DNA from 3 places in the Bacillus sp. es.036 genome. Region 2 is predicted to be linked to each of the others. Evidence: riboswitches for the same ligand, from Rfam matches in the RefSeq annotation. Region 2 holds a riboswitch; each other region holds the start of a gene.

Region 1 (10,675 bases), on a different contig from region 2:
TTCCTTCCAGATCGGCTCAATTAAACCATGATGATATTCAAACCCTAATTTGTAAGCAAGTGAAGCCAGTGGCTCTAGATGATTGGTAAGTTTATTCTCAATTCGTGTATTGGCTGCTTTAATATCTGCCCTAGTTGAGTAAATGCTACGATGGACACGCTGGTATTTACCGTGAAGAAACTCACCGTAAATCTCATCAAGACCTTCATTTTTCTCGATTCTCTCGAGCAAGTCTTCATAACGGCTTAAGAAAAACTCTCTTTCTGGATAAAGCTTTTCAAGTACGGAAATGACTTCATATATATTTTGCTGAATGGGCATCTGGTCATGTCCATTTGGTAGCAGAACGTCATCGCCAGTAGCACCTCGATCGAGCACCGTAAAGTATTTATCCATTCTCTTCTGCAGTGCTTCCTCTTCTTCTGGTAGGTACTTTCCAATGGCGTACCCGAGCGGCATGAGTTGAACAAGAACTTTTGAGTCGCCAGGAGCTGTCCAGTAGAATTCAGTTTTATCAGTTCCGTGATGTTCAGAAGTTCCTCTCCAGAAAATCGAATATTTAATGTCAAATCCGTTCAGAATTTGTGGCATTTGCGCAGATTGCCCAAACGAATCAGGAAGGTAGCCAATTTTCATTGGCTCACCAAATTCTGCACTGTCTTTCATACCGTAATATAGATTTCGTACAATGGATTCTCCACCTACGACCATCTCATCTGTTTGCGTGTACCACGGTCCAATGACCAACTTATCCGCTTGAACAAGTTTCTTCACGCGTTCTCTTTGCTCCGGGTGAATTTCAAAGAAATCTTCTAGAATCGCTGTTTGTCCATCTAGTACATAATAAGGATAATCAGGATCGTTTTCTAACCTTGTTAAAATCTCTTCCATATTATTCACGAGTAAAATGCGTGATTCTTCTGTTGAAAAGTACCATTCTCGATCCCAATGCATGTGAGGGACGATGTGGACGTTTTTTGTCATAGCTGCTCACCTCATTCAAAAATTATGCTGCTTGTTGCTTTAATGCTTTTTCATATCCATATTTTTTGATCTTTTGTTTTCTCGTTAAGATAAGAAGGATCGTTGAAATGGCTGCACCAATCACTGCGGCACCAAACCAAATGACTGCATTCATAACCCCGCCCATTCCTCCTTGAAGGAGAGCAAGTGAGAAGATACCTGCGCCAGGTACGTTTAACCCAATATTCGCTACAGAAATAATCGCTCCGGTCACTGCTGATCCCGCTACAAGTGAAGGAATAACGCGTAATGGGTCATTAATCATAAACGGAATGGCTCCTTCCGTAATTCCTGCTAAACCAAGAATCCACGTCTGTTTCCCAACTGCTTTTTCACTTTGACTAAACGATTTATTTGCAATGATGGTAGCTGCTGTAACGGAGAAAGCGGAAACCATTTTTACTGAAGCGAAAGTGGCATAAGGAATAAAGTTACCGCTCGCCATGGCTCCGATACAGAATGTGTATGCGGCTTTATTTACTGGACCGCCTAAATCAAAGGATACAAATCCTCCAATTAAAGCTCCTAGAATAATTGCATTCGTTCCTGTCATACCATCAAGCCAGTTAAGTAGCGTTTCATTTAGCCACGTAACAGGTTCACCAACGACAAATAGCATAATTAGGATGGTAATAAGAGAACCAAGAACCGGATATACCCAAAAGCTTACAAATCCTGCAAAAGTACCACTAGGTTTAATTTTTTGCTTCATGTATTTCAGGAGATAACCAGCAAGGAAACCACCAAGCATCCCGCCAAGGAATCCACTGCCAATCATATTTGCTGCAACACCAGCTGCAAATCCAGGTCCAAGACCAGGTTTATCCGCAATGGAGTATGCCATGTATGCAGCAAGAATTGGAACCATTAGTGTGCTTAATAATAATCCGCCTAACGTTTTAACCTGGAATAACCATGATCCTTCTGTTGCTAGCACATCTTCTAATCCGAATCCTTGCGCAATAAGCGTAGCAAAAGCCGAGATCATTCCACCTGCAACAATAATCGGAATAATGTACGAGATTCCTGTAAGGATCGAATCTTTTATTTCGGTCTTAAAAGGCTTGTGGTCTTCATCTTCACTCATTTCGTCTAGATGCTCCATGTTTGAAACGGTAGATTGTTTCTTTTGAAGTACTTTTTCAATTAACCCTTTACCATTTTTCATTGGTGACGCAACATTTGTTTTCACTGTTGGTAAGTGCTTGAAGCGCTCTTGATCTTTCACTGCTACATCATTCGCGAAAATTACGCCAATTGCTTCACTTAAATCTTTCTTTGAATGACGACCTTCAATACCATTCGCACCTTGTTTCTCTACTTTCATTCTTACATTCATTTCTTTTGCAGCCTTCATTAAAGCCTCCGCTGCCATATAAGTATGGGCAATCCCCGCTGGACAGGCTGTAACACCTAACACAAGCGGCCGAGTTTCCTCACCTGCATCTTCTTTCTCTGCCGGTTTATCTTCAGCGTCACCAAGAGCCTCATATAACTCGCTTGCTGTTTTCATTTTGACTAATTGATCTTTATAAGTTGAATCAGATAGGCGTGTGACTAACTCTGCTAAGAGAGACACATGTGTTGAGCCTGCTTCCGCTTCAGGGATAGCCAGTAGAAAAACCAAATCAACCTGATTTGTCGGATCCACACTTTCCCAATCTTCTATTGGCTTTTTAACCGTTGCTACAGCGAAGGCTGCCTCTTTAACACCTTTTGATTTACCGTGCGGAATTGCAAGTCCACCTTCAAAACCTGTAGGTGAAAGCTTTTCTCGATCTAAGACTGCATTGAAGTATTGATCTTTATCTGATAGTTTACCTGCTACTTCTAGCGCTTCCGTTAATGATTCAATCGCTTCACGTTTTGTAGCGTAATGTTGATTAATCTTTATTAAATCGAGAGAAGTGACATTCTGTAGATTCATTTTTTTACCTCCCCATCAAGTAATCGCTTACAACCTCATCTTAAATGTATTTAAGGCTTGAACGCTCATTTTGTTAGCGCATTCACAAAAATAATAAAAAATAGATAAGCTCTGTGTATTTATACACAGAGCTTACGGTAAGACTCAACTAATAACCGCGCGATCATGGCCATTGGCACAAAGTTTGTTGTGTTATAGCCATTTGTTTCCTCTTTTGGCGCATAACAATATAACATCAAATCTGCTACCTCACTGAGTCGACTTTCTCCAATATGACTCATACCAATAATTTTTGCGCCTTGCTTATGCGCATATTCACCAAGATCAAGGGTCTGCCGCGTTTCTCCAGATTGACTCAGCAAAATGACAACATCTTTCTTAGTGAAATGCTGCAACGCTGCCATATTCTCATGACGATGTTCAGAAAAAGTAACGTCTTTATGAAAAGGCTTGATGTTCATTACAATTAATTCACTTATATATGAATGTGCTCCTGCACCAAACACTAGAAGACGTTGAGATTGATGAATCCACTCACCAGCTAATTGTATCAATCGCTTATCCGTTAGTTCCATCGTTCGTTCCAATTCATATTGAAAAGACCTGCTTTTTGTTTCTTTCGTTGCCATTTCATCTTTCAACCTAAGTTTCAATTGCGTAAATCCTTCATACTCCAATTTCTTCATAAGTCTCATTATAGAATTCGGGACTGTATGAGTTTGCTGTGCAAGGTGTTGCACCGACATATTCACAACATCCGCTTTATTTTGAAGAATATATTGAATGATTTGATCTTCGAGATCTGTTAACTGAAATTCAAATTTACGATATCGATCTTCTAAAGATAGCATGCTATACCAGTCCTTCAATTAGATTCATGGTTCTATTCTACCATCGTTTTGTTTTTGGTTCTAAATCCATAAGAATTTTTTATAGTGGATTTAAACTACGAAGAAAGAGATGCGCCCAAATTCCATCTTAAGGCACATCTCTTCTTTTGATTTCTTATGACTTCAACATCTCTGACACCCATTGATCTCGATGAATCACTTCACCTGTGGGACTCTTACTCTCCTGGTTTTTAATAACGTTCTCCAAGAAAGTAGAAGAATATCTCACCTGTCCTTTACCTAGCTTTCCATTTATTCCAAATACTTCAACTACGTCACCTACATCAAAAGAGCCAACCACATGATGAATACCGTTATATAGCAAGCTTCTCCCGTTTAAAACAATCGCCTTTTCCGCCCCTTCATCAATATAAAGCTGACCTGCTACGTGAGAATGCATCGCAATCCATTGTTTTTTAATCGGAAAAGATGTTGCTTTCTCTCGACTGATATACGTCCCATCTCCAACGCCTGAAAGAATACGAAGCAACTTTTCACTACCAGTTTCATGACCGATAAAGACGCGAACGCTCAGGTTTAAAGCAGTCTGCGCTGCGATTAACTTTGACTTCATGCCTCCTGTTCCAGCGCTCGATCCAGCGCCGCCGGCTTGTTCAATCATCTTATCATCAATCTCTGTCAGCGAGTGATATTTGACTGCATCAGGATTTGTGGCCGGATTCGAATCATAAATGCCGTTCACATCCGTTAAAATAATGAGCTCATCTACATGAACAAGGCCGCTTACAAGAGCTGAAAGCATGTCGTTATCTCCAAACTTTAACTCTTCCGTTGAGACCGTATCATTTTCATTAATAATCGGCATGACACCTCTTGCCAGTAATTCAGACAGCGTATCGAACGCATTTTTGTATCGTTCTTGATTTGAAAAATCAGGGCGTGTTAACAGAATTTGAGCGACTGAAATGTTCCGCTGATTGAATTCCTCAATATAAGATTTAATGAGTAAACTTTGTCCAAGAGCAGCTGCAGCCTGCTTACCTTTTAACGTAACTGGTCTTGAAGGATAGCCTAACTGTTTAAATCCCGCTGCGACTGCGCCTGAGGAAACAAGAACCACCTCATGGCCTTCTTGTCGAAGCAACGTAAGTGCATCCACGTGATCCAATAACTTATTTAAATCGATCTCACCGCGCCCATTTGTCAGTGAACTACTCCCAATTTTGACAACAATCCGCTTCTTCCCCATACTCTCTCTCCTTATATAACCACGTTCATAAACGTTGATGAAATTTCTAAAATTTTAACACAAAAAAAGAAAATTGTATTGCTTTACGTCACTAAAAACAAAAAGAGTCTCACTATATAGAGATAACGGTGAAAAGAAACCTACAAAAGAAAAGGAACGCTTTGTCACTTACTAAACAAAGCGTTCCTTTTCTCAAGCATCGTTAAAAACCTCAACAGCGAGAAGGTTCAATCAAAGGTGTGCCTAAAAGCGCCCAAGTGTGGGTAGTATGCTCAGGTAGATAATCCTGATCAACAGACACCTTTTCTCTAAGACGCTTTTGATCTTCAAAAGAGATCCATTCCTCCAACTTATCAGGGACAGCAGCCCCTATTTCGGTAGCCATATTGTCTCATACATTGATAGACACACGCTTGGTACATCTGATCATTTTGTGCATAACTTTGATAGCAGTTATTCAAACACTGTTGATAAAGATTGTGCTGGGTTGGCGGCAGTCCACCAGGTCCAAGCCATGGCTGTTGATGTGGATATGGCTGTATCCAACCTCCTCCATTGTATCCTGGTGGAAGACCTCCAGGGCCTAACCACTGTTGCTGTGGAAAATCCCATCCACCTGGACTCATAGAGCCACCGCCATAAATAATTCGTTGATGATCGTTTGGCAACATCAATCTTCCTTTCTTCATTAGTCACTCGCTTCATAATTAATTTAGTAGGAGGACAGCTTAACCGTGCTTGGATTAAAATAAAAAGGAGGGAACTCGACTCCCTCCTTTTTCGCTCTATTTATAAATCATCAAACCCATTATCATCAGACACTTTCGTATATTGGCGTGACTTCTGTTCAAAGAAATCACTTTTACCAGCATTCACATCGGCATACGCTTTGATCCACCTCATTGGATTCTCACGATGCCCTTCAAAAGGACGCTCGATTCCAAGCTGGTTCACGCGCGTATTGGCCATGAATTTAATATAAGCACTTAATTCGTTCATTGTAATACCAGGAAAGCGATCACCGATAATGTACTCTCCCCATTTGATTTCAAGCTCAGCTGCTTCTCGGAAGGTGTTTGTAATAAAAGCATGGTTCTCTTTGTTATTAAGCTCAGGATGCTCTTTGAAAAGTTCCTTCACGATGTTTACGAATAACGTGACGTGAAGCTGTTCATCACGATTAATGTAGTTAATCATCGTTGAAGTCGACACCATTTTTTGATTTCGAGCAAGGTTATAAAAGAAAGCAAAGCCAGCATAGAAGAATAGTCCTTCAAGGATAATGTCATATACGATCGATTCAAAAAACGTTTGCGGTGATGGATTCTGAACAAATGCTTCATATCCAGATGCAATAAATTGATTACGTTCTAAGAGCACGTCATCATGCTTCCAATATTCAAAAATTCGATCCTGCTCATGTTTATTGACAATCGAAGAAAGCACATAGCTATAGGACTGATTGTGCACAACTTCCTGAAAGGAGAGCACTTGCATGAGCGCAGATAGGCTTGAATCTGTTAAATAATCTGCTACTTTGCTCGAATAGTCAGTTTGAATTGAGTCTAGAAAAGCGAGAAGCCCAATGATTTTCTTAAACGTATCTTGCTCGTCTTTACTTAGTGCTTCCCATTGCTTTACGTCGTTTGACATATTGATCTCAAACGGGGTCCAAAAGTTTCCTAGCATATTTTTATACATCGGATAGGCCCAGCTAAACCGGACATCATCCCAGTTTAGAACGTTTGAGCTCTTACCGTTAATAATCCCTGTTGAGCTATTCGGTGCAGACACGTCATAGAGCTTTCTTTTCTGTATCGTTTCCACTTTGATCTCCTCCTTTAACTTGCGCAGCTTTCACAGTCATCGATCTCGACTGAAGTACTTCTTGTGTAATACGTTGTCTTTAACCCTTTTCTCCACGCCGTCATATGAATGTTGAGCAAGTCCCTTGCTTTCACCGTGCTCTGCACATAAATATTAAATGAAATGGACTGATCGACGTGGCGCTGTCTTGCCGCATTCTGTTCAATACTCCACAGCTGATCGATATGATAGGCAGACTTATAATACCAGGTTGTTTCTGGTGATAGATCAGGTGCCGTTACCGGAATTTTGTAATTCTTTTTTTCCTCTGAATATTCTTTTTGAAAAATTGGATCAATCGAGGCTGTCGATCCGGCTATTAAACTCGTTGAACTGTTTGGCGCTACAGCTAGTAGATAAGCATTCCTGACACCACTTTTATGAACCTTCCCTTTCAGGGCGCTCCATTTATCGTTCGTATAACCACGTTGTGTAAAGTACTCCCCATTTTGCCAATCAGAGCCTTCAAAAAGAGAATAACTCCCTTTTTCAACCGCAAGTTCATGACTCGCCTGTATGGATAAATAATTAATTGTTTCATATAGTTCATCTGCATAGTTTGCTGCTTCATGACTTTCCCAAACGATCCCCTTTTTCGCCAGTAAGTGATGCCAACCAAACGTTCCAAGCCCAATGCTTCGGTATTTCTCATTTGTTAACTGCGCTTGAGGTACTTCAATCGTATTAATATCAATGACGTTATCAAGCATTCTTACTTGAATCGGGATTAATCGCTCTAGGGCATTGGCTGTAACCGCACGTCCAAGATTTATACTTGATAGATTACAAACGACGTAATCACCAGGCGTTTTCGTAATGATTATCTTACCGTCTTTCGTAATCTCCTCTTCAACGGTCGTCGCACTCATATTTTGCATAATCTCAGTACAAAGGTTTGAAGCATAGATCATCCCAGCATGCTTATTTGGATTTGCACGATTAACCGTGTCACGATAGAACATGTACGGCGTACCTGTTTCCAATTGAGATTTCATGACTCGCTTCATAATCTCAATCGCTGGTACCGTTTTTCTGGAAAGCTCAGGATGGTTCACACACTGCGTATATTTCATACGAAACTCTCCTGATCTTTTTTCTTTGTCATAAGCATCTTCAAGAGAGAATCCCATCACCTGACGGACTTCATGCGGATCAAACAAATGCCAGTCTGCACGGTCTTCTACAGCTTCCATAAAGACGTCTGGAATACACAAACCAGTAAAAAGATCATGCGTCCTCATGCGTTCGTCCCCGTTATTAAGCTTGGCATCAAGAAATTCAAAAACATCTTTGTGCCAGACATCGAGATAAACCGCAACAGCGCCCTGGCGTTGACCTAATTGATCCACACTAACGGCTGTATTGTTTAGTTGCTTCATCCAAGGTAAAACTCCTGATGAATTCCCTTTAAACCCTTTGATATCACTTCCACGCGAACGAATTTTCCCAAGGTATGCGCCAATTCCTCCACCATTTTTCGATACAGTAGCGACGTCCGTATTGCTGTCATAAATGCCGCGGAGGCTGTCATCCACTGTATCAATAAAGCACGAGCTAAGCTGTCCATAACTTTTACCGGCATTGGAAAGCGTCGGTGTCGCTACGGTCATGTAGAGATTTGATAGTGCCCAATAAGCTTCTTTAATGAATTCCAGTCGCTTTTCTTTCGGTTCATTCATCATCAGTGTCATCGCAATGACAAGAAAGCGTTCTTGCGGTAATTCAAACACATTTTTTTCATGATCGGTAGCAAGATAGCGGTCTGCAAGTGTGCGAAGGCCAATGTATGTAAAAAGACGATCTCGTGTTGGAGCGATGAACGTCGCTACCTGATCCACTTCGTTTTTCGAATAAGATTGAAGAAGTGCTTCGTTATAAATCCCTTCCTCCGTTAGTTGTTGTAGAAGCCGATAAAAGTTTCCTTTCCCGTATACTTCCTTTTCATTTCGGTTACGAAGAGAATTCCGATAAAGCGTACGCAGATGAAAAGCAGCTGCCACATAAGTCCAATCAGGTTCCTCTGCCGTAATTCGTTCCAATGCATTTAAGACAAGGATATTGTCAATCTCGTTTTGCGTAGCGTTTTCTGTTAGGCCATCTATTGTTTTCGTAAGAAAGCTTGCACGACTCAGTAAAGTATACTCATTTAGAATGGCTTTTACTTCCTCCAACATCGTAGTTAACTTCGTATCAACAACTGTGCTCATTAACCTCTCTCCTTTATGAATCCATTATAAAAGGCTCACTCTTAGAAGAGTGAGCCTGGAGAAAACGACAAGTTAGACGTGCACATCCGTGCACATTTCCGATGCCATCTCTCACCCTCAATCCCCGAAGAATAGAAACGTTTTTGAGTACACGGCAGGTCTACTGGCTTGTGCTTCGTCCTCGGCAAACCTTCCCAGATTATTCTCCAGTGGTTTCTTGCCTCGTCCACACGACAGTTGCGGGGACAGCTCCGGATTCAGACCGGATTCCCTTTTAAGTCGTTCTACGACACCGCATACTCAACTATTTAATTATTTAAGATTTACCCCATATATAGTATGCAAATCACTTTTATACTACTAAATATTGATAACACCATCTTACATGACCCATCGTTTTTGCACAAGCTCTATTGTTACATTGACGAGAATTTATTTCAACTTTAAAGACAAACACCTATCACAATCACTTCGTTTAAGCATATATTGTTAACACCTAAAAAAGTTTCCTTAAGGAAAGAAAGGTGAGTGTGATGAAAAAAACGACATGCTTTAAGAAGCTTGCTGGCTACACACAGCTCTGTCAGAAATTCGGTCTTCTAAGCGAAGAAGAAAGCAAAGAAATTCTACAAAAATTATATGAACACAAAACTTAATACCTTCATCCTGGTGGTAAAGGAAGCGTGATGATAACCCTTCCTCCCTTTTTAAGATTTTCTGCGTAAATTTCACCATGATGCTTTTCTACAATTGTTTTCGTAATTGCCAATCCGATTCCAGAGCCTGACTGATCTCCTGTATAAAACCGTTCAAAAACACGATCGGGATTTTCTCCAAATCCAGTACCATCATCTTGAATTTCGATCGCAACCTGATTTTCCTCTTTCCGCATACGAATTTCGATGAGAGATGAGGCGAATCGTAGGGTATTCCCAATTATATTCAAGAAAGCTTGCTTCATTTTATCTGCGTCTACCTCTACATGAACCGCAAAATCACCATCATATTTTAGCTTTAACCCGTTCTGGTAAGCTAATGGTTTTACTGCCGTCACCGCTTCTTTCATAATAAGTTGCATGTCAACTACTTCGTAGGTGAAAGCCTCTTCTACTGTTTCCAGTCTTGTTAAATAAGAAATATCTTGCACGATTTTCTTGAGTCGCTGCGTTTCATTTACGATTACTTCAAGACTATCCCCCACTTCTTCTCCGACAATCACGTCGTCTAGAATCCCTTCCGCATTCCCTTGGATTGCCATTAACGGGGTTTTGAGTTCATGAGAGGCATTTTGAAGAAATTCTTTTTGGTCGAAATCATTCTTTCGTAGCTGATCCGTTAGTTCTTCGAAGGTTTCCGCTAGTTCATTAATTTCATCTTTTGACTTAAGTTTTAGTGGAAGCTGTGGCTTTCGCATACTAAATCGTCTCATGTGATCTGCCAGGAGACGAATCGGTCCTGTTATGCCTCTTTGCATCCAGGCAGCTAGGAGTACCGCAACCGCCGCAGAAACGAAGAGGCTGACCGCCTGGGCCTGTTCGATGATTCGATTAAA
Region 2 (10,675 bases):
TCTATTAAAGAAGCCATTCGATATGGCGTTGCAAGAGGGCTATTCTCCAACGAAGCAGGTATGGGGTCAACACCTCACGCCCACGCTGTGGCAGAAGTGAAACACCCTGCTCAACAAGGATTTGTGGCCATGGTCGGTGTTCTCATTGATACCGTGATTATTTGTACCGTTACAGCCCTCGTTATTCTCGTAACTGACGGTGCAAGTTCCAATTTAACTGGCATCGAATTAACTCAGGCCAGTTTTACTAGTGGGCTCGGAAGCTTTGGTGTTTACTTTATTGCGTTTAGTTTATTGTTCTTTAGCTTTACAACGATTTTAGGATGGGCTTACTTTGGTGAAACAAACGTGAACTATTTATTTGGTGAAAAAAGTGTGCCGTATTATCGTGCCGCTGTGCTTATCTTCATCGTTCTTGGGACGGTCCTAAACGTTCCGTTCGTTTGGCAACTTGCCGATACATTTAACGCATTTATGGTATTACCGAACGTCATTGCTCTGATCGCTTTAAGTAGCGTTGTCAAAAAATCATACAAAGAACTTTCTCGATAGAAGAAAGCGATGCAGCTGCATCGCTTTTTTCTATTCAATCATTTAGATGAGCATTGATATTCAGACTACGTATGAGAAGATCATCGCCATCCACATCGAGAACATTGATACCTGTATTATCTTGAAAGATGCGACGATAGTTTGAAAAAGGCATCCCTAAAATACCCGCAAGGAAGAAGCGAATGGTGTTGTTATGAGCGACAACGAGTACAGTTTCACCTGGATGTTTGTCACTAACTTCCTTAAAGAAAGCCGATGCTCTCTCATACATTTCTCGCGCAGTTTCACCAGTTCTACCAGCTCTTGTTTCCCAGGGATTCGCCATCCAACTCTCCCATGAATCAGGATCTTCTTTTATAAAAGCTGCTTTGGATCGTCCTTCCCACTCGCCAAAATCTCCTTCATAAATCCGTTCGTCTAGTTGAATCGGTAAATTCCGTTCTCCTAAAATAAGTTCAGCTGTATCACGTGCTCGAATCAATGGGGACGCGTATGCCCGATCAAATGCCACTGAACTAAGAAAGTCGCCTGCATTCTTCGCTTGTGTGACACCTTCTTTAGAAAGCCCGATATCCGTTCGCCCACAATAGAGGTCTCCTGCTGCGTTCCATTCACTTTCACCATGGCGAATGAGGTAAATCCGTGTATGCTTTTGTTCTACATTTATATCCGAATTTTTATTAGTCACTGTTTCTTCACTCTCTCCTACACATTTTCTATCCTTTATTATGGCTATCGAAAGGTTAGGATGCAAGCATCGCAGAATATAAAAGAAGTCCTCTGGCATAGTGTGATGCCAGAGGACAGACAATTATAAAGCCGCCTGGAGACCGGCCTGATTAAGAAAATTCCAGGGTTTATTAAAGTGTGGCTGGAAAAAGAAATCAATGTATCCTAGTTCATCAATTGTCATGCTGTTTTGAATGCACACAGATAGTGTATTAATCGATTGCGTTACATCAGCTTTAGAGATCACCTGCGCACCTAAAATTCTCCTGTTCTCTTCTTCATAGACAACTTTTAACGTAATGACTTCATAATCTGGCATAAATTCAGGACGGTTATTTTCTTCGATTGTGATTGTTTTCACATTCTTTCCCGCACGAAGAGCTGCCTTCTCGGTTAATCCAGTAGAAGCCATACTATAATCAAAAAGATGCAACCCTGACGTTCCTTGAGTACCCATATATCTGATTGTCGGCTCCATAATGTTATGTCCAACGAGCGTTCCCATTCGAACCGCATTTGTAGCTAGAGGAATATAAGCATTTTCGCCAGTTGGATTATAACGAATCGCACAGCTATCGCCCGCAGCAAAAATCGTATGTTGACTCGTTCTCATATATTCATCCACAATAATGGCACCGTTTGGCATCATATCTACTTGACCTTTAAGAAGATCTGTATTTGGACGAAAACCTACTGAAAGGATAACGAGATCTGTTTCATATTCACCTTTAGTTGTTACCACTTTAGAGACGGTCTCTTCACCTTCGAAGCGAGTTACCGTTTCATTAAGAGCAAGCTTTATCCCACGCTCTCTAAAGTCTTCTTCTATAACATTTGTGAATTCAGGATCAAGATATTTACTTAAAATACGGTCTTCTCCATCGATAAGCGTTACTTCTTTTCCATACTTCCGAAAAGCCTCTACTAATTCAACGCCAATATAGCCTGCACCAATTACGGTGACGCGCTTAGCATCTTTCGCTTTTTCAATAATTGTATTGGCTTGGGTGTAATTTTTAGATAAAAGGATATTATGAAGTTGAATTCCTTCAATTGGCGGTACGATTGGCCATGAACCAGTCGCCATCACTAGTTTATCGTAATCATCTTCAAACACTTCGTTTGTTTTTATATTTTTAATACGAATACGATTATTTTTAGAATCAATTTGCAATACTTCGTGCTTCATTTTCATCGTTACGCCCATCTCTTCTAATTTTTCAGGAGATGAGTAGAATAACCCCTGCGGATCCTTTACAACTCCACCTACATATAGAGCAATTCCACATGATAAGAAGGATACATTATCATTACGCTCATAAACAGTAATACTAGCTTCTGGATAACGTCTTGCTATATTTGTAACTGCCGCTGTTCCGGCATGTGTACATCCAACTACTGCTACCTTCATCAAAACTCCTCCTTATTAAATTGTGAATAATTTCACATATAAAACAGTAGGTATGTGATGAATTTCACAATTTCTATATTCTTAGTATACGATATCTCTTCCATAGTCGCAATCAATTTGCTCAATATTTCACAATATATTCTCAAGAAGAAGTCGTATCACTATCCCATCTCTATACAAAGCGTTAGGATAGAAGGAGATTGCTTATACTAACAAAGCGAATAGAAGGAGATGCAGGACGATTGATAAACTTAAGTATTCTTGATCAAGCTCCCATTCCCTCAGGAAGTGACTCATATACAACCCTTGAAAATACACGAAACCTTGCGATTTTAGCAGAAGATCTAGGATATAAACGATACTGGTTTGCAGAACACCACAGCACAAAAGGGCTAGCTAGCACAGCTCCTGAGATTATGATGGCACATATCGCAGCCTCAACAAATCGCATTAAAGTAGGTTCGGGAGGTGTCTTACTCCCACAATACAGTCCTTTTAAAGTAGCCGAAAACTTTCGTCAGTTAGAAGCTCTGCACCCCGGTCGAATTGACCTTGGCGTAGGACGTTCTCCTGGAGGTACAGCAAAAACGAGACTTGCTTTAACAGATGGCGTAAATAAAAACTTAAATGAGTTTCCTCGTCAGTTAAAAGAGCTTTCTCACTACTTAACTGATTCCATGCCTAGCGGACATGAATATGCTGGTATCAAAGCAGCACCACAAACTAATACCCCGCCTTCTCTCTGGCTTCTGGGCATGGGAGAAAATAGTGCAAAAAAAGCAGCAGAGTTAGGCATTGGCTATGTTTTTGGCCACTTCATTAAACCCGATCGAGGAGAAAATACGTTAAAAACCTACTATGAATTGTTCACATCAACCTACTATAGTTCATCCCCATCAGCAATCATAGCGCTTTTTGTTGTTTGTGGAGAAACAGATGAACATGCTGAGGAACTTGCTCAAAGCCAGGACCTCTGGCTTTTACGTGTTGAAAAAGGCCTCGATAGTCGTATTCCCTCTCCTGAAGAAGCAAGGAAATATCGATATACAGCTTCCGAAAAGGAAAGGATAGAGATAAACCGAAAGCGAATGATTATTGGTTCTCCGTCTACAGTAAAAAAGAAAATCGATGACTTGGGCGAGCTTTATGAGACAGAAGAATTTATGGTACTGACAAACTTACACGACCCTAAAGAACGGAAAAATTCATATGAACGCCTTGCACACCTTTATTTATAAGGCTCTTTTCTATTAGATTGTTGCTTTTGAATCAATTATTGAATAAAAAACCACGCTTCGCTAATTGTAGCGGAAGGATGCTCGACTCCTGCGGGACTAGCGGGACAGGTGAGACCCCACAGGAGCGAAAGCGACGAGGAGGCTCACCGCCCGCCCCGCGGAAAGCGGGTAGGAGCGGAAATTAACCGCTTATCTAAAAGCAACAATATCTACGAAAAGAGCCATTTATAAAGACATCTAAAAGACAAACTCCCCTATTCTTAAACGAATTAGGGGAGTTCATCATTATTCAGTTAATTCCGCTCGATGCCGTATGCGATAGAATTCATAGAAATTCTTAACAATGACTTTAATAACTGAATAAAGTGGGATAGCAATCAGCATTCCAATAAAGCCATATAAAGCAGCTGCTACAATGAGTAGTAAAATAATCGTTAAAGGATGAATGTTTAACCTTTTGCCAAGTACTACAGGGGCTACCAGGTTTCCTTCTAGTTGTTGAACGACTATTGTAATAATAATCACATACAACGCTAAAATAGGTTCTTGAGTTAAAGCCACCACAAGTGCTGGGATAACTCCAATGATAGGTCCAAAGAATGGAACCACAGCTGTGACCATAACAAACAGTCCTAATATTAATGCATAAGGTAGGCCAATAATTAAATAGCCCACATACATTAAGATACCGTCTACAATCGCTACAATAATTTGCCCGATGATATAAGCAGATAGCGTTTCATCTATCTTATGAAGAATCTTTCGCCCTTCCCCTTGATGTTTATTAGGGATTAACTTCAACAGAAAAGGACTTAATTTGTGATCATCCTTAAGGAAATAAAACAGAACAAAAGGCACAATGACAAGAACTGTGGTGGCACTTGTTAATGCACTAACAACTTGCATTATATGATCACCCAAATTTTGTGTTAAATTCCCTAAAAAGCCTGTTGCTTTTTGTTGGAGATTTTCTACCGAAAACATTCCCATATCCTTATTCTCCATCATCTTTTCTGCATCTTTTGCTGATTCCTTCAACTTCTCAGGTAATTCCTTTGAAAACTCAGATACCTGGCTTTGAATCGGATTTGCTAGAAAAGTAAAACCTGTATAGAGGATACCTGCAATCGCTAAAAACACGACTAATATCGCCGCAAGATCCGACACATAGGGAATTTTCTTCATTAACTTAACAATTGGCTTAATCGCATAGTATAAAAAGCCAGCAATAAGAACGGGGTAGAAAAGTGTACCGATAATTGTTTTTACTGGTTTTACTAAACCTAACTCCGTTAAAAAGAAGAAACAAATTAATAATAGAATTATACCTGTAATATACTTAAAAAAATCATGTTTAATCCACATTGGTCGTCTCCTTTGGTTATTTCGTTGCACTCTAACTCCTATACCACTCAACTATCTTTTCCTAACTTCGTTTTCAAAAAAAGTTTCTTATTCCAAGTAATCAGGATGAAAACGTAAGAAAGGAGAGACGGATAACTCCGCTCCCCCATTTTTGTTATAACATGGTTAAAATTTCCGCTAAGTTCTTACTTGTTACTTTACGTTCCAATCGTTTTTGAGCTCGTTTTTGCGCCAGCACATTAAGTTGCCTCTCCCCTTCTGTTTCTGGTTCGATTCCAGGGACTTGCATCGGCTTTCCTTCAAGCAAAGCAACAAACGAAATAAAGCACGTAGCTGCTATACGATTTGCACCTGTCAATAAATGTTCAGCGGTTACTTTCACAAAAACTTCCATAGAACTTTTTCCTGTCCAAATGACAAATGCTTCATAATGAATCGAATCTTCTTCGGTAATAGGATGCAAAAACTCAACTGTATCCATTGATACCGTGACGCATTCTAGACGAGAATGCCTTGTTGCTGCGATTGATGCTAACATATCCATGTCCGCAAGTAATTTCCCTCCAAATAAGGTTCCGTGACTGTTCAAGTCCGGTGGAAAAATACGACTGCTCTTATAGACTCTTGATTCGCTTACTGTCTTTTTCATATCCTCTCTCCTTTTCCAAACAATAAAAAATGCATCCTCTTCACATAAGAGCATGCATAACGAATAGGCATCATCTAGCCTTCTCGATACACCCCCCTATCATCCGTAGGTCAATCAGTGCTTTAGAAAAGGCAGGTCTCCTGACTTGAAGCTTCTTAGAACGAATACTCCTTCCCTATCATTGATAAGTGAAATAACGCATCGTTTATACTTCTTACAGTGGCGGGACCGCATTGGATTTACACCAATTTCCCTATTATGTACTGGATCCAGCACACCTTTTCCATATTTATTCAATTGTACTTCTTCATTCTTTACTTCTTTCTTTACAAAGTCAAGACACGTCCTTAATCAAACGTTTGTTTAATCTCTTTTTTTATTAATCAAACGTTTGTTTAACAAAATGTCTAAAAAAAAGACGCCATTTAGGCGCCTAATAGTCATTCACTCGTAGAGTTCTCAACCATATTATTTAATTCTGATAGGCTGTTTCCCTCGAATCGTTTTCCATCAACCAGTAAGGCAGAGGTTGCCGAAACATTTTGCTTGTTTGCATAAGCAAGATCAGCTTCTACTGCTTTTTCACCGGCTCCACCTTTATAGGCAGCAACAACCTTATCTGTTTCTTCCTCACTCACCAATCCACTAAGAGTTTCGGTTAAAAACGACAAAGTTGGTTTGTTTTTATCTACCTGAAGCTCATCATAGACAACGTGGTGAAATTGCCAGAAAACATCGTTACCAAGTTCTTGATAAACCACTTCAGCAAACTCAGCTGCTTTAGTTGAATCCTCACCTACAAATGGGTGCTGAACGAAGTAAAATTTAACTTTCCCCGTAGCAATTAGTTCTTCTTGAATCAATGGAAGGAAAGAATGATTAAATGATTGACAGGAAGGGCACCGATAGTCACCAAAAGCCACCAATTCTACCGGAGCCGTTTCTTCTCCTAGAAAAGGTTGATTTTCTAACTGAAAGCCTTTCGTATCAGCAAATGGCTTAAATCGCATGCTAATAACCAAAAGGACAAGCACAATACCTACAATTAAGAAAAACCATCTGGCACTTCGTTTTAACTTCTTTTTAGGTTTAGCCATTCACTCACTTCCTCTTTAATCCTTCGATTCCGACTCCTGGTTAAATGGTAACGACCTGATCAAGCAGTTGGAAAGGCTATAAGGCCCGCCTCCGCTTAAAAAAAGCGAGACCGACATCGCTAGAAAAGCGATATCTAACTCATAGCCGCCAAGCATACCTGTTGACCTTTTTACTGTAAGAAGCGCGCCGATTAGAATCATAGAAAATAACACGCTAATGAAACGTGTTCCTATGCCAAGAATCATTAAAACTCCTCCAGCTATCTCAATAACAGCAACAACATAAGCTAGAAAACCAGCAATCCCAATTGTTTCAAAGAATGCTATTGTGTTTTCAATACCTCCAGAAAACTTTAAAAACCCATGAACAAAAAAAAGCACACCTACGACCAATCGAATTGTTAACAATCCGAGATGGGGATAGGTTTTCATCGCTGATCCTCCCCAGATACTAACATTATTTGACACCGTTCGACAGAGTCATCCGCTTAAACGTTATCATAGGGAATGGCTATGACGCAAAAGGATTACGACCTATTTTTCACTGCTTTTGACGTCTTGTAAGTGTCGAATGACGGATGATCTGGTTAATCACTTCTGAGAATACTAATCCGACTGCAATCGAACCTGAAATCATAAAAGCTTTTGCTGCGAGGTTAATGGCATTGTTATAGTCATTTTGGACAAAATTCCGCATCGCATCATACGCTAATCCACCAGGAACAAGCGGAATAATTCCCGCTACGCTAAAAATAATAACGGGCGTCCGGTACATTTTTGCAAAAACCTGACTAATCACAGCAATAAAGAAAGAAGCGGTCACCGTTGCAACGACTACATCGATTCCTAACGCTTCCATAACATAATAAATCATCCAACCGCACATGCCGACAAACCCACCTTTTATTAGGGAGGATTTCGGTGCATTAAACAACAAGCCAAAAGCTGCGCTTGCCACAAAGCTCGTTACAATCTGAGCAACAAATGTCATTTCCTTACTTCCTTTCTACAAAAATGATACGACAAGCGCAATACCGGCTCCGATTGCAAAAGCTGTTAAAAAAGCTTCTGCGCCTTTTGATAACCCGGAAATAAGATGTCCAGCCATTAAATCCCTTACAGCGTTTGTAATTAACAAACCCGGAACAAGTGGCATAACCGAACCAATAATAATTTTATCGAGTTGTTCACCAAGTCCGATCGAAACAAATAGAACAGCAAGTAGACCAATTACGAATGAAGCAAGAAATTCAGCAAAAAACTTTATAGGTACGAGACGATTAAATAGGGTTACACTATAAAAGCCACCTCCGCCAGCAAGAACGGCAGGCACAAAATCATTCCACTGACCTTCGAACATAATTAAGAAACAACCGCTGGCAACCGCGGCAGCAATGAATTGTTTCGGAAAGGTATAGCGCTCGGTCATCTTATCAAGACGATAAAGCTCATTGTATGCTTCTTGAATCGATAAATCGCCGCTACTTATCCGTCTGGAAATACTATTTACTTTTGTCACCTTATCGAGATCAGTCGTTCGATCTGATATGCGGATTAACTGCGTTTTGGAAGGTTCAGGACCTTCAATTGAAAAAATAATACCCGTTGGTGTTACGTAACTATTCGAATGAGAAGCACCGTAAGCGTCCGCTATTCGCGTCATCGTATCTTCTACTCGATACGTCTCTCCACCGTTTTGTAGCATGACCTTTCCTGCCAATAGACACACTTGTATAATGTCGTACGCATAACTCGATTGATTTTCCATACCTCGCTCCTGACAAGCTTAAAATAATCTTAATGACACTTAGTTTATATGAACCTGCTAATATTTATCAAATATTAACGTAGTCACCCTTTCGATTATTTAATACGTTGAGAAAAAGAGAAAATAGCGCAAGGCTTAGCCCCGCGCTATTGCTGTGAAGTCCTTTGCATCTGTGAATAGATTGACATATACGTATTGGATTCTTCTACCTTACCCATCTCACGGTAAACTTTCGTTAACCATTGTACTGGAGTTGGGTCTGTTGGATGAAGCTCCATCTCCCAATCAAAGCAGGTAATCGCTTCATCATACTGCTTCATTTTATGATAAAGTTTTCCTAACTGAAATTGCTTATCGGGATCATCCTGAATATCTACCATCGTTTGCACCGTTGATAGTATCGAGAGATCGTTGTTTTTCTCAATAAAAGGCTTCACCCAACTATAGACGTAGCTTAATCCAAATTCATGGAGCATTCTTGGTATAAGCGCATGAAGCAAACCATCTAGGTAAGGTCGATTTTCTTTATGTCCAAGTAAATTTTGTAGAGAAATGAAATCAATAGCTGCCATGGAGATGCTTTCATCTTGAAAGGCTTTTAGTAGAAGTTCATATTCACTTTGTAAGATCGCTCTCTGTTTTTCGGATAATAAATGAATCGCTTCGCTTGTTTTATTCAAATACATGAGCGCTTCAAAAGCATTTTTCCTGAGTTGTAAGTGGTGAGGCGCTTCAGCGTACATTAACCAAAGCAGACGAGCTCTCTCAGGTTCAGAGAGTGTGACATGGATAAGGGATTGTGGGTCCAATTCTTCCTCACAAGGAGACTGGAGATATAGGTGGAGTCGCAATGCGGATAATTCAAACATACGTTTTTCTTTACGAAAGATCGTTTCAAGAGAGGTGTGATTTAGCTTCAAATCGTCGTAAGCCTTGATTTCAGCAAACAGGGGATCTGCCTCTACAAGCTCACTGTAATCTCCTTCATATATATTTCTTATTGTTTGGTATTCTAACTTGCGCGCTAGCTCAAGTGCCCACTTATTTGTTGGATCAAAATGTAGCATTGTAGCTAGAATTTGAAACGCTAAGCGCAATTGCCCGTTCCGTCGGTACTCGTAGAAGTGCTTTCGCATTAACTTGATAATCGTATCGTTCGAGAGAAATGAGTCAAAGTAAGAAAAAATAAAGGCTGTCTCTTGAGGAGTGTAATGCTTTTGGACAGATTGAAAGACTTGCTTAGTGGATTTGAGGAGAAGCGTTCGATTAGACAAAAAATGATCTATAAGCGGATGTGAAGCTTGAAGTACGATGCCATTCTGGAAAGCTTTCTCAACGAGAGAACCACTCTTCATTTCGGCTGTTTTTCCTGTAATAAAATCATCTTTATAGAAGAAAAGATAAAATTTGCTTCCGTCTACCTTCTCTGCTTCAAGAATTTTCATTCTGTGATGAATCGCTAGGCGTTCTACACGTAATTGGACTTGTCGTTGATTCGAGATGACAGTAACACTTTGAGGTTGCTCGATCATTGAAATCCCTCCCGGGCAGAGCTGAATTTGATACCTTCCACCTTTATTCTACCACTCTGTTGCATAGGAATAAAGCGAACAATCCCTCCTTGCAGAAAGTAAGTCGAACAAACGAATTTAAGAAAGACAGGCTTGCCTCCCTTCTAGCTTCTATAGCTTCCGTATCCAGCTCATTACCAATTGCTTTATTTCGGGTTCGATCGGACTTTTTACCTGATTTTGTAATCATTCATAATACTTGAGAATCGATTTAAAACGGCGTGTCATTTCCTTGAATGCATTTATCTTTAGCTTCTTTGTATTCTCATTTCAATCGACAGTTCCGCTGCCATGA
Region 3 (10,675 bases), on a different contig from region 2:
GATCAGGAAAAGAGTACGAACTTTAATACGGTGATGACGGTAATGAATCGTCTTGTTGATAAAGGCGTACTTGCGAAGAGAACGGAGAAGCGAACGTCGATGTTCAAGCCGGTTTTCTCAAAAGAAGAGTTTTTACAAACGCAGTCGAAAGAGCTAACGCAGGATTTGATGGATGAATTCGGTCCGCTAGCGGTCAATCATATGCTTGATGCGCTTGATGAAGCAGATCCTATTCTGATTGAAAAGCTAGAGCAAAAAATCAAGCAGCTAAAGGAGAAGTAAGATGAAAATCAAACAGACAGGGCTTGTTTTCACGCTGTCTCTTTTTCTCGTCGTAGCTGTGGTCGTGCAAATGACCATGTACAGTCTGCATCTTTTCTCAAACTGGAATTTGATGTTTACCGTTCTTGAAGCTTGTCATAACTTGTTTCGCGCAATCGGCATATCATCGATGAATATTTTTTTAGAAGTGTTGATTCTTTCAACGATTGCACTTGTCGTGATCGTCCTCGTGAAGCAGATAGCACGGTACGTCACTTTCTCAAAACGATTGTCGCTTTTACAGGACGACTCAGCTACAAAGAAGATAATCGATCAATATAATCTGCACCAAATCACAGTTATCACTAGCGAAGCACCGATCGCGCTTACATATGGGCTAATCAAACCGAAGATCGTTCTTTCGACTGCGCTTGTGAACATGCTTACTGAAGAGGAGCTTTGTGCCGTCATTTGTCATGAACAATTTCATCAACAGCACCGCGACCCGTTAAAAAAATTTCTCATCACGCTTCTCGTGACTGCGCTCTGGTACGTTCCGATCCTGAAATGGGTATCGAAACACTATCAAACGCTGAGGGAGATTGAGGCGGACAAGTTTGCGATGTTGCAAACAAACAATATCCTTGACCTTAGTAGCGCACTATTAAAATTGTTGAAAAACGAGCACAGACAGCGACACGCGTTTGCCGTTTCGTTCGCAGATACGTCTGTGAATGACCGCATCCAGCACATTCTTTCTCCTGAGAAAGAAGTACATGCTACGCTGCCTGTGGGAACCATACTTTATTCAATCTTTATCGTCTTAGGGTTAACCGTCATGTTTACGGTGGCGACACCCTAATTCTTTTTCGAAAATGAACACTACACTATGTAGTGCAAAAAAGGAGAAATGATATATGAAATTATCACCAAACGTCGCCCTAGTCGTCCTTCGTCTCGCTCTTGGACTTATTTTTACCGTTCATGGATTTGATAAGTTTGCAGGGGGAATTGGGAATACCGCTGGCTTTTTTGAAAGCATTGGGATTAGTGGTGGATTAGCTTATGTGGTTGCCACAATCGAACTTGTAGGTGGTGTTCTCATGATCATTGGTCTCGGAACCCGCATCGTCGCTGCGCTCTTTATCATCGTGATGCTCGGAGCTATCTTTACGGTAAAAAGCGGAACAGGATTTATTGGAGGGTACGAACTTGATCTGGCCCTTCTCGGTATGTCACTCGCGCTACTTATAAGCGGTGGTGGAACGATTGCAGTCGACGATAAACTTTTTTCAAAACAAGCTAAAGGAGTTCAGGGATAATGGAAAACTCTAGAAATAAAAAGAAAAACCCGGCGACGAAGTCAAAACAAAAGCCGAAAGCGTGGATGTATGGATTAGCGGCTGTGACGGCTGTTGTGATCGTCGTTGTCATCATCATGACAACTGGATCCAACTCGGGCGGATCAAGTGAAGAAGCGATGGATCAGCCGTTTCTTGGGGACGAAAATGCCCAGGTGGAAGTGATCGAATTTGGCGATTACAAATGTCCTTACTGTAAAGCGTTTGAACAATCCTTTTTCCCACAAATCGATCAGGAGCTAATCCAAACGGGCGATGTGAAATTTACGTTCATGAACTATCCATTCATTAATGTCGATTCCAATCGTTCAGCTGAATTTGCAGAGGTCGTGTATGAAGAGCTCGGCAACGACGTTTTCTGGGAGTTTCACAGGTTAATGTATGAAAAGCAAACCGAAGGAACGGAACAGCAGGATATTTATACTGAGGATTACCTCTTCGATACCTTAAAAGAAATCACTGATGAAGAGAAAGCGGAGCAAGTGCTCACGGCATTCCAGGATGGTGCTGGTCAAGAGGCCGTGGACTACGACCTTGACCGCGCACGAAACCTGAACGTAAGCGGCACCCCGGCACTCTTCGTCAACGGTGAACCATTTGAAGGACAAACGATTGATGATTTAAAGGAAATGGTGGAGGAAGCGAAGGCGGAATAGAAAGAATGAAAGCAATTAAACCGTGGATTGTCCGTCTGTGACGGACAATCCACGGTTTTTGTATTTGAGGGGGGTCAGGCACGTGCCTGCCCCCCCTCAAATACACTATCGTATCTAAACACCCAAACACCCCAAAAAAAGGAGCGAGCTCATGTCTTATCTCTACCGAACACTTGCAGATGATATTGCCACTGCGATCAACGGTCAATACAGTGCCATTCAATGCTATAAGAAGTTAGCGAGTCTAGCACCAAATGAAACGGAAAAGAACCGCATCAAAGAAATTCGACAGGATGAGAAGAAGCATTTCAGAGCTTTTCAACAAATCTATACGCAGCTAACTGGCCAACAGCATGAGCCCGAGCTTGTTGAAGAATGTGCAACTGATTATAGAGTAGGTCTCGACCTTGCCTTTAACGATGAGCAAAACACAGTCGACTTCTATCTTGATATTGCTGAACAAACGCAGGATCCGTATATAAAAGAAACGTTCAAAAGAGCAGCAGCGGATGAGCAGAATCATGCGGTGTGGTTTTTGTATATGTTAACGAAGAGAAGGTAGTAGAAAATTGGCGGGGTTATAGGGATTCGATTCCTCTCTGCCCCCACCACATGTGATAAATCGGACAAGTTTCTTTTACTGAATGATATCAGCCGTGCAAGGCATCATAGCAATAAGTACATAGGCCAACGTTACAATCTTTGGGACATGATCTATATGATCGTATGTAAATATTGTACACTTGAAAAAGAGGAAATACTTGAGAGGGGTCAGGCTCGAGCCTGGCCCCGCCAAAAGACAAAACAGTGAAAAGTGTTCCTCCTCTAGGGACACTTTTGACATTTAAATGAATGTAAGTAGTTCCTTCAAAGCCTTATCATTAAAGGGTTTGAGGGGAATAGAGAAAGGAAGGGGTCAGGCTCGAACCAGACCCCCCAAAAAGAACAAACCAAAGGGAGGGTGCTCCAATTGAAGTTATTAATGGTGGAAGATGATAAGACGATTGCGACGGGGCTTGACTATTCCTTGCAAAACGAGGGGTATGAGACGGTTGTTTGCCATAATGCTGAATCGGCAAGGGATGTGCTGTCGGAGCAATTACATAAAATCGATTTGTGTTTATTTGATTTATCCTTACCAGATGGCAGCGGGTATGATCTTTGTGAGTTTGTTAAGAAACGGAGCGATATACCGGTCATTTTTCTGACGGCATTTGATGATGAAGTAAATGTGGTTATGGGTCTTGATATGGGAGCGGATGACTACATCACAAAGCCGTTTCGCATTCGTGAATTGCTTTCGAGAATTAAATCGGTGTTGCGTCGTTACAATAAGCAACCACAGCCACAATCCACTAACATCATCACGATTGAAGATATCCGAATCAATACGCTAGAAGGCAAGGTTTATAAAAAAGGCGAGGAAGTTCTTCTAACTGCGCTTGAGTATAGGCTTTTCCTTATTTTCGCCAATCACGTTGGACAAGTTTTAACGAGGAATCAGCTATTAGAACGGATATGGGATGTGGCTGGTGATTTCGTCAACGACAATACGCTGACTGTCTACATTAAGCGTCTTCGCGAAAAGCTTGAGGACAACCCACAGAGCCCCAAAATCATTAAAACCGTGCGTGGTTTAGGCTATAAGGTGGGTGATTAGGTTGCTGCGTAATCGTGAAATTCGTCTTCTTTTTCTCGTTATTGCTGGAATCATTCTTGTTTCAACGGGACTCGCTGTGTTCGTGCTTTCTTACCAAGCGGCACTCTTAACACTGATTACCTCACTCATGCTCGTCAGTTGTTTTGTGTTTTTTACAAGATGGCGATACCGTGAAATCGAGCAGCTTTCTGGTTATTTGAGACAGATTAGTAGTGGGGATTATACGTTGGATGTGAGAAATAACCATGAGGGTGAGCTCAGTATTTTAAAGAATGATATTTATAAAGTTACGATGATGCTTTCAGAGCACCGTTCCCTTTTACAAGAAGATAAAGTGAAATTAACCAATGCCATTTCAGATATTTCCCACCAGCTCAAAACCCCGTTAACTTCGATGCTAGTGATGGTAGATTTAGTGAGTGATCCGAATTTAGATAAGGTGAAGCGGGGGGAATTTACCAATAACATTCGCGTTCAATTAGAAAGGATCGAATGGCTTGTCTCCTCTTTGCTGAAATTATCCAAAATCGATGCCGGGACGGTGATATTTAAAAAAGAAAGAATTTCCGCTCAGCAAGTGATTCAAAAAGCAGTAGAATCTATTCTTATCCCAGTCGATATTAAACAGCAAACCTTAAACATAACCGGGGATGACGGGGTCACGTTCGTTGGCGATCTTAACTGGACTTCGGAGGCGCTTTTAAATATATTAAAAAACTGCGTGGAGCATACCGATGAGGGTGGAACGATTTCACTCTCGTATTCTGACAATCCGTTATATACCGAAATCATCATTTCAGACAATGGAAATGGCATTCCAAAAGAAGATCTGCCTTATATTTTTAAACGATTTTATAGGGGGAAGAATGCGGGAGACGATAGCGTTGGAATCGGTCTTGCGATGGCGTACAGCATTATCACTAGCCAGAATGGGGATATTGAAGTAACGAGTGAAAAGGGTACGGGTACCGAATTTAACATTAAATTTTATAAGCAAGTTGTTTAGAAAGGCCAGGTGACTAAACTGTCACCTAAGAGTCACTTTAACGTCATTTTAGGCAGATAAACTGAAGGTACATTAAATTTATGGGGGAATCTGCAATGGATATTTTACAAATAGAAAATCTGTCTAAAGTGTATGGCAAAGGGGAAACGGCCGTGAAGGCACTTGATAACGTCTCGTTTTCAGTTAAAAAGGGAGAATTTGTGGTGATCATTGGGCCGTCTGGTTCAGGGAAGTCAACCTTGCTTCACCTACTCGGTGGCGTGGATCGACCGACAAGCGGCAACGTTCTCGTGGATAATACAAACATCTATCAACTCGATGAAACGCAGCTTGCTATCTTTAGAAGAAGGCAAATCGGGTTGATTTATCAGTTCTATAATTTGATTCCCATCTTAACTGTGGAAGAGAATATCACTCTTCCGATGCTACTGGATGAACATAAAGTTGATCAGAAGCAGCTTGAGAATATCGTCGGCACATTGGGCTTACAAAATCGGCTTGGGCACTTGCCGAACCAATTATCAGGTGGCCAGCAACAGCGTGTGTCAATTGGGAGGGCACTCATTAGTAATCCTTCCATTATGCTCGCTGATGAACCGACCGGAAATTTGGATAGTCAAAATAGCAGTGAGATCATGGAACTTCTGAAAATGTTTAATAAAAATTACAACCAAACGCTGATTGTCATTACACATGATGAACGCATCGCTTTACAAGCGGATCGCGTCATTTCGATTGAAGACGGGAGGATTGCCAAAGACGAGGTGATCCGTCCATGAACATCGTAAACAAACTGACCGTGAGGCATTTGAAGGAAAACAAAAGACGGACACTGGTTACCATCATTGGTGTCATAATTTCCGTAGCGATGGTTATGGCTGTCGCGACGCTTGGTGTATCGTTCATGGATCTCTTGCAACGACAATCGATCGCGACGGATGGAGAGTGGCATGTTCAATATGAGAACGTCGATTCCAATCAAATCGAAGCGATCGAAAGCGACAAATCAACCAAGACTCTGATTCTCGCAAACGATGTAGGTTATGCCAAATTAGATGAACCTCAAAATGAAAGCAAACCTTATTTGTTTATTAAAGAATACAATGAGCAGGGATTCAAAAACTTCCCAATCGAAATAAGCGAGGGACGCTTGCCGCAGGAAGACAATGAGATTGTATTGTCTGAAGAAGTTGCGGGGAATGCAAAGTTGAAACACGGGATAGGCGATCAAATCACACTGAACGTTGGCAAACGTCTGATGGAAGGTGTTGAACGTCCTTTTTCTCAAAAAGATCCCCTCCAAACGGATGTAGAAGGTGCAAGTGAGTCATTAGAAAATGAGAACACGAGAACGTATACGATTGTAGGAAAAATCAAACGTCCTACATGGGAACCCGCGTGGGCGCCCGGTTATACGGCGATTAGCTATGTCGATCAAAGCCTTATGAATAGCAAGGACACCGTTGATGCCGTCGTCGTGTTAGACAAAGTGAAACGATCTCTGTATAAGCATGCAGAAACGCTGGCGAAACAAAACAATATTGAAAACGTCACGTTCAACGATGAACTGCTTCGCTACTATGGCGTGACCGATAACGATAATCTGTTACAAACAATGCTACTGTTAACTGGAATTATTATGAGCGTCATCATTATCGGTTCAGTTGCATTGATTTACAATGCTTTTGCAATTAGCGTTTCGGAACGTTCTAGACATTTAGGAATGCTGGCGAGCGTTGGAGCGACGAAACGACAGAAGCAAACATCGGTCTTTTTTGAAGGAGCGATTATCGGCCTGATCAGTATTCCGCTCGGCGTTCTTGCTGGATTTGCTGGCATAGCGGCTACTTTCATGTTCATTAATTCCTTTATTGAAGGGGCTCTTGGGGGTACAGAAAAGCTCCAGGTCGTCGTAACGCCTCTAAGTGTTCTCGTTGCCTGCGGGATTTCGATCATCACGATTTTTATTTCATCCTATATGCCAGCACGCAAAGCATCGAAGATCTCAGCCATTGATGCCATCCGACAAACGCAGGACATTAAGCTATCTGGCAAAACAGTGAAGACCTCAAAACTGATTCGAAAATTATTTGGGATCGAAGCTGAGATCGGCTTGAAGAATTTAAAGCGGAATAAAAGAAGGTATCAGGTGACCGTTTTTTCACTTGTGATTAGCATTATCCTGTTCCTATCGGTTTCCTACTTTACGTCGAATTTAGAAAAATCCGTTGAGCTCTCTCAGCAAAACATCAATTATGATATTCAAATAAGTGGAAACAGCGTTGAGAAAGAGGATCTTGAGCCGTTTACGAACCTTAAGAATGTAACGAATGCAAGTATAATCAACGAACTAATGCTAAACACCTATGTGGATGATGATGCTATTCCAGATGGGCTAGAGAAAAACTTATATCAAGATGAGAGCTTACTGAAGGATGGAAAATACCAATATAATGCGGTTTTACATGGCTTAGACGAACAAAGCTTTAACGAATATGCAAAAAAAGTAGGCATGGATGCAGAGAAACTTCAGGATCCGGAGAAACCGGCCGGTATTTTGATTGAAAACGTCTCTTATATGGATCCTGAGACAAGCAAGATTAAGGAAACAAAGTCTCTCAACGCCAGAATAGGGGAAAGCATCGAGCTATATTCAATGAATTATGAAACAGAGGAAGTAAAATTAATAAACAACGTTGAGATCGGTGCATTAACGGATGAACTGCCAATGGGTGTGAGTAGGTCTGGCGCCGGTGGACTCGACTTCATCGTTTCGGAGGAAACCATGAATGGGCTGATCGATAAAGAAGTTCAAAAAGACGTGCGAACCTCTCTCTATATGAACAGTTCAGATTCAATGGCGACGCAAGAAGCGATTGAAGAGGGGAAACGATCCGATCTGTATGTTTATAATGTTTTTCAAAATAGACAGCGCGACAAGCAGATGATTCTCTTCATGTCTGTCTTCACGTACGGATTTATATCGTTAATTTCACTTATCTCCATCGCAAATATTTTCAATACCATCTCGACAAGCATTTCTCTTCGCAAGCGAGAATTCGCTATGCTGAAGTCCATTGGGATGACACCGAAAGGATTTAATAAAATGATGAACTACGAGAGCATCTTCTATGGCATGAAGGCGATCCTCTACGGGATTCCAATCAGCATTGCGATCATGTTCCTGATGTATTTGTCATTTAGAAATACGTTCGTCTATGGGTTCACATTGCCGTGGATGAGTCTTCTCTTTGTGATCATTGCCATCTTCATCATCGTAGGTTCCGCAATGTTCTACTCCATTAAGAAATTAGAGAAAAATAATATCGTCGATACGCTGAAGCAAGAGAATGTGTAAGGGTGAGTGGTGGAAGGGGAGGTGGAGGTGGGGTCAGGCTCGTGCCTGACCCCACCAAAAGACAAAAGTAGCAAAAGTGTCCTTCAATGAGGGACGCTTTTTTTGCTTTTGTAAGTCTGAGAATTTCTTCGAAGCCTTAACGAATAAGGGGATCGATGTGAATGAAAGCGAAGGGGTCAGAGAGGAGCCTGACCCCCAAAAAAGACAACAGTTCCCCCCACTCATACAATCATGTATAATAAACTTGTTACGAAATTTCATAGTGATCGATTCAGGTGTCTTTTCAATGAAGACTTAAAAGGGAAGCTGGTGCAATTCCAGCGCGGTCCCGCCACTGTAAATGGTCGCTTGCTGCAGAATCCACTGTTCGCACAACGAATGGGAAGGAGCAGCACGCGATAACCATGAGCCAGGAGACCTGCCTGAATCAAGCGCGAACAGCCTACGAGGATAGGGATGTGCGAACGGATTCAGGTGCCTTGATGCACCGTTACTTCCATTCGACCATCTTCATGCCCTCCGGCGTGGGGATTTTTTTATTTTAGAGACATCATTGTACAGGAGGAGAAACACACATGAAAAAGCTTTATTCACTACTCGTTTTACTTTTTCTCGTCACAGGAATCATCGCAGGTTGCGGTGCAAGTGAAGAGAACAGCGCAACAAATGAAGGAAATACGACAACCGATCAAGCTGAATCATCAAAAGATAGCGCTTTCCCAGTAACCATCACCGATGCCCTCGATAAGGAAGTGACGATCGAGAACGATCCAGAAAAAATTGTTTCCCTCATTCCAAGTAACACCGAAATTCTATTTGACCTTGGCGCTGGAGAAGAAGTTGTCGGCGTTTCTGATTTCGCGAACTACCCAGAAGAAACGGCGGATATTGAGAAAATCGGCGGCATGGAATTTAACGTCGAAAAAATCATCTCCCTGAAACCGGACCTTGTACTTGCCCACGGCTCAAGCGCACATAATTCAGAAGCTGGTCTTCAACAGCTTCGCGATGCTGGAATCGCTGTACTTGTTGTAAACGATGCAAAGAGCTTTGATGCAGTGTACGATTCGATCGAAATGATCGGACAAGCTACAGGCGAAACAGAAGAAGCAAAAACAACGATCGACGATATGAAAAAGCAGCTTGAAGACATTCAAGCAAAAGCTGAAGGCATCCCTGAAGAAGATGAGAAAAACGTCTTCGTCGAAGTCGCACCGGCGCCTGAAATTTTCTCTCCAGGAAAAAACACGTTCATGGATGACATGCTGTCGATGATTCACGCGAAAAATGTTACCCACGACGAGGAAGGCTGGAACCAGATCGACCAGGAAGCAATCATTCAAGCGAACCCTGACGTCATCATCACAACGTACGGCTACTATACAGAAAACACTGTTGAGCAAGTGTTAAGCCGCGACGGCTGGCAGGACGTAACGGCGGTAAAAGAAGAGCAAGTTGTCGACGTGCACTCGGACCTTGTGACGCGCTCAGGCCCTCGTCTCGTTGAAGGAGTAGAGGAACTTGCAAAAGCGGTTTACCCGGATGTTTTTGCTGAATAAACGGTTCATTGCCTATCCGATTGCGACAGCGCTCTTAATCGCCGCGATGCTGCTCGGCATTTCCATCGGCACCGTTTCCGTCCCGGTGCTCACCATTTTAAAATTAATCGGAACCGAAGTGCTTCACCTTCCTTCCTTAGGAAAGACGGATCCGATGTTCACAACGATTGTGATGGATATTCGTCTGCCGCGTGTCATTTTGGCAGGTCTTGTTGGGGCGTCTCTTGCGATAGCAGGGGCCGCTTTTCAAGGTTTACTACGTAATCCATTAGCCGATCCATACGTGCTCGGCGTATCATCTGGCGCATCGGTCGGAGCCGTGCTCGTGCTCTTTTTTAACCTATCCATTCCATTTGTAGGGATGTTTACCCTTCCTGTCATGAGCATCGCCGCTTCGATCCTCACGATTTTCCTCGTGCTTTTCTTTGCACGACAAATCGAGCGATCGATGCGCGTGGAGACGATTATCCTAACAGGAATCGTCTTTAGCTCTTTTCTTGGCTCGCTTCTATCGCTCATGATTGCGCTAACCGGAGAGGAACTAAGGCAGATCATCGGCTGGCTCCTCGGAAGTGTATCCATGCGCGGCTGGGAATATATCGGGATTATCTTGCCCTTTTTCATTATTGGCGCAGGCATTCTCCTTTTCAGCACCAAAGAGCTGAACGCCATGTCCTTTGGCGAAGAGCGCGCTCAGCATATCGGCGTAAACGTCGCCAAACGAAAGCTCTGGATTCTAATTGGTGGATCCATTTTAACAGGCGCGGCCGTCGCTGTGTCTGGAACGATCGGCTTTGTTGGTCTCGTGATTCCG

What was found. A riboswitch is a leader RNA that binds a small molecule or an ion and turns the genes downstream of it on or off. The one in region 2 is predicted to bind cobalamin.
Region 1: it holds a riboswitch for cobalamin, as region 2 does, so the genes downstream of both, ATG70_RS14310 (ribonucleoside-diphosphate reductase subunit alpha) here and ATG70_RS20135 (acyl-CoA thioesterase) in region 2, are expected to answer to the same signal.
Region 3: it holds a riboswitch for cobalamin, as region 2 does, so the genes downstream of both, ATG70_RS16430 (ABC transporter substrate-binding protein) here and ATG70_RS20135 (acyl-CoA thioesterase) in region 2, are expected to answer to the same signal.

Annotation. Positions count from the first base shown of each region.
Region 1 covers NZ_PDIZ01000001.1:2,799,876-2,810,550, forward strand. The annotation lists gene mngB (mannosylglycerate hydrolase) at 1-984, opposite strand, end outside; gene mngA (PTS 2-O-a-mannosyl-D-glycerate transporter subunit IIABC) at 1,007-2,950, opposite strand; gene ATG70_RS14290 (MurR/RpiR family transcriptional regulator) at 3,070-3,801, opposite strand; gene proB (glutamate 5-kinase) at 3,956-5,050, opposite strand; gene ATG70_RS14300 (hypothetical protein) at 5,404-5,718, opposite strand; gene ATG70_RS14305 (ribonucleotide-diphosphate reductase subunit beta) at 5,840-6,877, opposite strand; gene ATG70_RS14310 (ribonucleoside-diphosphate reductase subunit alpha) at 6,892-9,123, opposite strand; cobalamin riboswitch at 9,260-9,435, opposite strand; gene ATG70_RS22835 (hypothetical protein) at 9,657-9,779, shown strand; gene ATG70_RS14315 (sensor histidine kinase) at 9,785-10,675, opposite strand, start outside.
Region 2 covers NZ_PDIZ01000003.1:269,126-279,800, reverse strand. The annotation lists gene ATG70_RS20160 (alanine/glycine:cation symporter family protein) at 1-552, shown strand, start outside; gene ATG70_RS20155 (histidine phosphatase family protein) at 587-1,240, opposite strand; gene ATG70_RS20150 (CoA-disulfide reductase) at 1,364-2,692, opposite strand; gene ATG70_RS20145 (LLM class flavin-dependent oxidoreductase) at 2,935-3,930, shown strand; gene ATG70_RS20140 (AI-2E family transporter) at 4,216-5,295, opposite strand; gene ATG70_RS20135 (acyl-CoA thioesterase) at 5,450-5,944, opposite strand; cobalamin riboswitch at 6,058-6,241, opposite strand; gene ATG70_RS20130 (DsbA family protein) at 6,385-7,041, opposite strand; gene ATG70_RS20125 (DoxX family protein) at 7,057-7,473, opposite strand; gene ATG70_RS20120 (threonine/serine exporter family protein) at 7,583-8,032, opposite strand; gene ATG70_RS20115 (threonine/serine exporter family protein) at 8,048-8,809, opposite strand; gene ATG70_RS20110 (tetratricopeptide repeat protein) at 8,956-10,341, opposite strand.
Region 3 covers NZ_PDIZ01000001.1:3,274,719-3,285,393, reverse strand. The annotation lists gene ATG70_RS16475 (BlaI/MecI/CopY family transcriptional regulator) at 1-282, shown strand, start outside; gene ATG70_RS16470 (M56 family metallopeptidase) at 284-1,123, shown strand; gene ATG70_RS16465 (DoxX family protein) at 1,179-1,583, shown strand; gene ATG70_RS16460 (DsbA family protein) at 1,583-2,278, shown strand; gene ATG70_RS16455 (ferritin family protein) at 2,430-2,840, shown strand; gene ATG70_RS16450 (response regulator transcription factor) at 3,249-3,938, shown strand; gene ATG70_RS16445 (sensor histidine kinase) at 3,940-4,944, shown strand; gene ATG70_RS16440 (ABC transporter ATP-binding protein) at 5,040-5,723, shown strand; gene ATG70_RS16435 (ABC transporter permease) at 5,720-8,302, shown strand; cobalamin riboswitch at 8,559-8,742, shown strand; gene ATG70_RS16430 (ABC transporter substrate-binding protein) at 8,878-9,861, shown strand; gene ATG70_RS16425 (FecCD family ABC transporter permease) at 9,845-10,675, shown strand, end outside.